One region of the Arthrobacter tumbae genome, then DNA from elsewhere that is predicted to be linked to it. Evidence: predicted binding sites of a transcription regulator. Region 1 holds the regulator's gene; each other region holds the start of a gene.
What was found. Region 1 encodes HrcA, which represses chaperone genes, less so after heat shock. Its sites were predicted from a motif close to TTNGCACTCGNNNNNNNCGAGTGCNAA; they were not measured.
Positions count from the first base shown of each region.

Region 2: groL (chaperonin GroEL) is a predicted target of HrcA. The motif match lies at 1,257-1,283, and genes of this name have one in related genera.
Region 3: JOD47_RS08015 (Hsp20/alpha crystallin family protein) is a predicted target of HrcA. The motif match lies at 1,268-1,294, and genes of this name have one in related genera.

Region 1 covers NZ_JAFBCC010000001.1:3,540,456-3,542,719, reverse strand. Annotated here, with positions in the region: gene JOD47_RS16680 (DUF3097 domain-containing protein) at 1-393, opposite strand, end outside; gene hrcA (heat-inducible transcriptional repressor HrcA) at 539-1,555, shown strand; gene dnaJ (molecular chaperone DnaJ) at 1,622-2,264, shown strand, end outside.
Region 2 covers NZ_JAFBCC010000001.1:2,304,061-2,306,324, reverse strand. Annotated here, with positions in the region: gene groL (chaperonin GroEL) at 1-1,108, opposite strand, end outside; gene JOD47_RS11085 (cold-shock protein) at 1,406-1,612, opposite strand; gene JOD47_RS11080 (LytR C-terminal domain-containing protein) at 1,739-2,264, opposite strand, start outside.
Region 3 covers NZ_JAFBCC010000001.1:1,672,945-1,675,208, forward strand. Annotated here, with positions in the region: gene JOD47_RS08010 (DUF4383 domain-containing protein) at 195-653, shown strand; gene JOD47_RS08015 (Hsp20/alpha crystallin family protein) at 754-1,194, opposite strand; tRNA gene JOD47_RS08020 (tRNA-Val) at 1,373-1,446, opposite strand; gene JOD47_RS08025 (DUF2630 family protein) at 1,597-1,842, shown strand; gene JOD47_RS08030 (flavodoxin family protein) at 1,870-2,264, shown strand, end outside.

The sequences.
Region 1 (2,264 bases):
GTCGTCTCCCCACACCTTCTCCACGAGCTCGGCATCGTGTTTGCCCTCGACCCAGATCCTGCTTGCCCGCGCTGTGCGGGCCCGCTGTCCCGCAACCCGGACGGAGCCCGAGGCAGTTCTCAGCTGTGTTGCGGACTGCGCGCGCGCGGCAACCATCTCAACCGGCGAACCTTCATGGTGGAAGCCGAAGCCGAGCGGGAAGGTGCGCCGCTTTCCGTGGCGGTCCTCGAGGACCATCACGTGCATTCCACCGGACTTCTCTGTCCGGAGAATCTCGCCCACAAATCCGCTTTGCACGTCTTCAAGGACGACGCCGGGACGGGCTTCGACCTGCGCGGTTGCGGTCGGCCGGGACTGGGTGAGGTCTTGCGCCCCCCACTGGTGATACGACATGTGACTTCGCTCGCTTCCGCAAATCCCTGCCTTCGGAACAGGCACAGCCAATGCTAACAATCGCCCCGAACGTATTAGACTTGGCACTTGGGTGTGTTGAGTGCTAACTCAACTGACCGGGCATCGAAGTACATCGGAGGTGAACATGAGCGAGCCCAGACGGCTTGAAGTCCTGCGGGCCATCGTTGAGGATTACGTCCATTCCCGTGAGCCAGTGGGATCCAAGGCACTGGTCGAGCGCCACAGGCTGGGTGTTTCTTCGGCGACAATCCGCAATGACATGGCACTTCTGGAAGAAGAAGGCCTGATCACCGCTCCGCATACCAGCTCCGGGCGCATTCCGACCGACAAGGGCTACCGTCTGTTCGTCGACCGGATTGCCGAGGTCAAGCCGCTGTCGGCGCCGGAGAAACGGGCCATCCGCGCACTTCTGGAGAGTGCCGACGACCTGGACGACGTCCTGGAGCGCACCGTCCGCCTGCTCGCCCAACTCACCAATCAGGTTGCGGTGGTGCAGTATCCGCATCTGGGTGCGGCGTCCGTCCGCCACATTGAACTCGTGCTGCTCGCTCCCGGCCGCGTACTCGTAGTGCTGATCTCCACGAACGGCGCGGTACAGCAGCGTGTGGTGTCCGTTCCCTCCGAGGCACAGGAGAATGATCTGGCCGACCTGCGTCAGTACTTCCTGGAGCGGGTATCGGGTGTTCGCCTGCCGTCGGTTCCACAGGAACTTGCTGCATGCATCGCGGAGCTTCCCCCGTCGCTGCAGTCTCTTGGCCAGGCACTTGGCCACAGCCTGGAACAGCTGTCGGCCGCCAACCGGGAAGACCGTATTGTGCTGGCGGGCACGGCCAACCTTGCCCGCTCAACCCTCGATTTTCCCTTGACCATCGGTCCGGTCCTCGAAGCCCTTGAGGAACAGGTCGTCATGCTTCGGTTGCTCTCCGAGATGGGCCAGGATGCGCTCGGGATCTCCGTGCGCATCGGCCGGGAGAATCCGTACGGCGGGCTGGCCGAGGCCTCGGTGATCGCTACGGGCTACGGACCGGATTCCCTGGCGAAGGTGGGGGTCCTTGGACCCACCAGAATGGATTACCCCACCACTATGGCTGCCGTGAGGGCCGTCGCACGCTACCTTTCCCGCATCCTCGATGAATCATGACCGGATGACGGAGCCCATGAACCCCAGCCGCTCACGCGGTGAGATAACAGGAAGTGATGTGCAGGAGTGAGTAATCACTATGAGGTCCTTGGCGTTGCACGCGATGCCAGTGGCGAAGAAATCAAGAAGGCCTACCGGAAGCTTGCCCGGAAGCTTCACCCGGACGTCAACGCCGGTACGGAAGCGGCTGAGGAGTTCAAGCTCGTCACCCGCGCGTACGAGGTCCTGTCGGATCCCCAGAAGCGACGCGTCTACGACACCACCGGCAATGAGAACGGCACCGACAACGGATTCGGCGCGGGCTATTCCGGCTCCGGCTTTGCCTTCCAGGACATCTTCGAGACATTCTTCGGCGGCGGTGGCCCCAGCGGCCCGCCATCGCGAACCCAACGCGGACAGGACGCCCTCATCGCCGTCCGGATCGATCTCGAAGATGCGGTCTTCGGTACCAACAAGAAAATCGAGGTGGATTCGGCGGCGGTGTGTCCAACCTGCGACGGATCGTGTACCCAGCCCGGCACGTCGCCGAGAACCTGTGATATTTGCGGCGGATCCGGTCAGGTGCAGCGCGCGGTTCGATCCATCCTGGGTCAGGTAATGACCACGGCGACCTGCGGCACCTGTCAGGGGTACGGAACCGTCATTCCGCATCCCTGCAACGAGTGCAATGGGGACGGCCGTATCCGCTCCCGCCGCAGTCTCACCATCA
Region 2 (2,264 bases), 1.2 Mb from region 1:
GCTTGGCCAGACGTTCCTGCAGCTTCTCGCGGTCGTAATCGGAGTCCGAGTTCTCGATCTCGGCACGGATCTGTGCAACCCGACCGGCGATTTCCTCGGCGTTGCCGGCACCCTCAACGATGGTGGTTTCGTCCTTGGTGACAACAACCTTGCGTGCCTGGCCCAGAAGGTCCAGGGTAGCGTTCTCCAGCTTGAGGCCGACTTCCTCGGCGATGACCTGGCCACCGGTGAGGATGGCGATGTCAGCCAGCTGGGCCTTGCGGCGGTCGCCGAAGCCCGGAGCCTTGACGGCGACGGACTTGAAGGTGCCGCGGATCTTGTTGACCACGAGGGTGGCGAGTGCTTCGCCTTCGATGTCTTCGGCGATGATCAGCAGCGGCTTGCCGGACTGCATGACCTTCTCGAGAACAGCGACGAGGTCCTTGACGTTGGAGATCTTCGAGTTGACGATCAGGATGTAGGGGTCCTCAAGGACCGTTTCCTGGCGCTCTGCGTCGGTGACGAAGTAACCGGAGATGTAACCCTTGTCGAAGCGCATACCCTCGGTGAGCTCGAGCTCGAGGCCAAAGGTATTGGACTCCTCGACGGTGATGACGCCTTCCTTGCCCACCTTGTCGAGGGCTTCAGCAATGAGGTCACCGATCTGCTGGTCACCGGCAGAGATCGACGCCGTGGCTGCGATCTCTTCCTTGGTCTCAATCTCCTTGGCGGAGGCGAGGAGCTCGGCGGTGACTGCGTCAACGGCCTTCTCGATGCCGCGCTTGAGGCTCAGCGGATCAGCACCGGCGGCCACGTTGCGCAGGCCTTCCTTGACGAGTGCCTGGGCGAGAACGGTGGCGGTGGTGGTTCCGTCACCGGCGACGTCGTCGGTCTTCTTCGCAACTTCCTTGACCAGCTCGGCGCCGATCTTCTCGAACGGGTCGTCGAGTTCGATCTCCTTGGCGATGGAAACGCCATCATTGGTGATCGTGGGAGCGCCCCACTTCTTCTCAAGGACAACGTTGCGACCGCGGGGGCCGAGCGTAACCTTGACTGCATCAGCGAGGATGTTCAATCCGCGCTCGAGGCCGCGGCGTGCCTCTTCATCAAAAGAAATGATCTTGGCCATAACGGCGTAGGTCCTTTCGGGACGGTCGTGCGTATGCTGCTACCGGCCTGTGATGCCCGCGACGGATGGGCTGATCCGGGAGGATCTCTGTACCTCCCCAACCAGCCCTCACCACAGAGGTTGCCTGGTTCACTCCCGGTGTGGCGTCTTAGCAGTCGTCACACGTGAGTGCTAAGTCAATAATTAGCACTCACACACTGCGAGTGCAAGCTGTTTCGCCTTGAGGAAAACAACGACGACGGCGCGCCACCCCCACAGGGGAAGCGCGCCGTCGTTGTTTGTTATTGCGTGGGTCGCTCAGGATGCGAGGCGCACGGCCTCAGCCTGCGGCCCCTTCTGACCTTCTCCGATTTCGAACTGAACCCGCTGGCCCTCGTCGAGCGCACGGTAGCCCTCCATGTCTATTGCGGACCAGTGCACAAAAACATCCACCCCGCCCTCATCGACAGTGATGAAGCCGTATCCCTTTTCAGCGTTGAACCATTTAACGGTTCCCTGCGCCATGTTGTTCTCCCACTATGTAGATCCCCCGCTTAGCTGTTGACGGCGGGGCTGAGATACATCTAATCCCAGAACTCCGGAGCAGTGACGGAGAACACAGTGAATGTTATTGATCCTTAACCGAGACGCTCACTGGAAGCCCGGGCCGACCACCACGGTGATATTGCCGAAACCCGCGTCGCCCTGGACAACGCCGATACCAAGGGCGCCGGCGAGCGCCTCAGCGGTGGGGCGCTGCTCCTCACCGTTATAGAGCACGATGGATCCCTGCAGCTGCTGGCCGGACCAGTTGCCGATCTGGGTGACGGTCCAGCCGTCGGCCTGCAGCCTGCCCGCAGCAGTGCTTGCCAGCCCGCTGACTGCCGTGGCATTCAACACGGCAACCGGCTGCGCGCGGTCGATGACTGCTGCCGCTTCTGTTGCCTCGGGGGAAGGCTCCTCGGAAGACAGTTCCTCACCGGCAGTCGGCTCTTCCGCGGAAGTCGATTCCTCACCGGGCGTGGGGGCCGCGCCGGGCGACAAGGACTCCGTGGGCTCCGCGGAAGCACTGGGGTCCTTGCCGGGTTCGGCCGCCGCACCCTCGGCCGTGATGGACGGCATCGGTGCAGATCTGGTGCCCTCCGGCGTGACTTCGCTGGCCTGCCCGAGGCCGAGA
Region 3 (2,264 bases), 1.9 Mb from region 1:
GAATGTTTGGTGAATATGAACTGGGTGATTACCTGACGGTTAGGCAAAGGTTATCGAATAGATAGCTAAGCACGCTTTCTATTCCGCCGAGCCTATGGCACGCTGGCATTACAAATGGCGGGACATATTGTCCACAACTCGCAGGATCACGCGCCGGAGCCCGCCAGTCCGGCCACTTTAGAGGGGATAGTGCAATGGCATCAACACATTCAGGATCGGGTGTTGGCACCCGGACAAACATTCAGAAGGCCGCACTCGCGGTGGGCGTGGTGTTCCTCCTGGTCGGAGTGCTGGGTTTCATTCCCGGTATTACCAGCAATTACGACACGCTTCAGTTCGCTGGTCCCGAGTCTGAGGCACAGTTGCTTGGTCTGTTCCAGGTTTCCATTCTGCATAACATCGTCCACCTGCTGTTTGGCGTCGCGGGCGTCGCGATGGCGAAGACGGCAACCGGCGCTTACAACTTCCTGTTGTGGGGCGGCGTTATCTACGCGGTGCTCTTCATCTACGGGCTCATCATCCCGAGTGATTCCGCAGCGAACTTCGTTCCGCTCGATGCTGCGGACAACATCCTTCACCTTGGTCTGGCGATCGGCATGATCGGGCTGGCGCTCGCACTGCGGGACAAGCACCGCACCGTTCGGGATCGGTAGTCGCGGCTCCAAGAAGCTATAGACAAACAGAACGACGACGACGGGCCGCAACCCGCCGTCGTCGTTCTGTTTCTGGTGTGTGTAGCTTTCTGCGAACGGTTTAGGATTCCACTGCCCGGTCGGTCCGCACCGGCTGGGCGTCCTCGCCGGAGACCACCTCGATCTTGCGGGGCCTTGCGCGCTCACTGACCGGGATGGTCACGCTGAGGACGCCGTTTTCGTAGCGCGCCGAGATGGCATCGAGGTCGATACCCTGCCCGAGGTTCAGTTGCCGTAGGAAGGATCCGCTCTCACGCTCGCGGGTCAGCCACTTGACGCCCTCGGCGTTGCGCAGGGTGCGCTCGGCGCGGATGGTCAACAGCTGGCCGTCGACGTCGATGTCAACAGATCCCGGATCGATGCCCGGGAGGTCAGCGCTCAGGATGTAGTGGTCGCCCTCGCGGTACAGGTCCATCGGCATCAGCCGCAGACCTTGGCGCGGATCCAGAAGTGCGCCGGCCACGCGGTCCAGTTCACGGAATGGGTCGAATTTCATTGCCATGATGGTTCACTCCCTATGAGTCGATAATCTTCACTATTAGGGTTGAGTGCGGTTCGCTCAACCTGACAAGAGATTAGCACTCGCATTAGTGGAGTGCTAACCGTTTTTGTTCGCTGAAAACGAACTTTTGAAGGCACAAAAAAGCCCGCCCCGCGTGATGCGGGACGGGCTGTCACGGTGCCTGCGCGGGGCCTCGATCCCCGGGCCTTCCGCGTGTGAAGCGGATGCTCTACCAGACTGAGCTACACAGGCGAATAGTTCCCAGTCAGTTTAGGTCATGGGTGGACGGATCATGCAAACGCGAAGGCCGGTAGATATTCAGGCAAACACTAAGTAGCCTGACTATTTCAGGCTGTTCCAGACGAGATATCCACTTCTCGAAGTCAGCGAAGGAGATTGGTCATGGACGATGAGGACATTCTGGCGCGGATCCAGGCGCTGGTAGACAAGGAACACGAGCTGCGGGATTCACCCTCGGGTGACGATGCTCCAGGCGACGACCGCCGGAGCAGGCTTCGGCGGGTAGAGGAACAACTCGACCAGTGCTGGGACCTGCTGCGTCAGCGGCGGGCCAAGGAAGACGCAGGAGAAAGCCCCCAGGAGGCGGAGCCGCGGCCCATCGACCAGGTTGAGGGCTACCGCCAGTAAGTACACGACTCTATGGAAGGAACACCTATGGACGACCTCAAAGCTTTTGCATTGATCTGTACCCTCACCCCTTCGCCCGACGCCTCGAGCAGTGATGTCATGGCCAACCACATCCTCGGCAAGCTGCAGGAGCAGGGAGTGACGACGTCGTCGGCCCGGGTAGTCGACCACAACGTCGCCCCTGGTGTGCAGATCGACATGGGAAACGGGGATGAGTGGCCGCAGCTCCGTCAGCAGATCCTCGATGCGGACATCTTCCTCCTGTGCGCACCTATCTGGGTGGGCCACATGAGCAGCCTGGGACAGCGGGTATTCGAACGGCTGGACGCCGACCTCTCCTCGACTGACGATGAGGGCCGCCCCATCATGTACAACAAGGTTGCCCTGACGGCTGTGGTCGGGAACGAGGACGGCGCCCACCA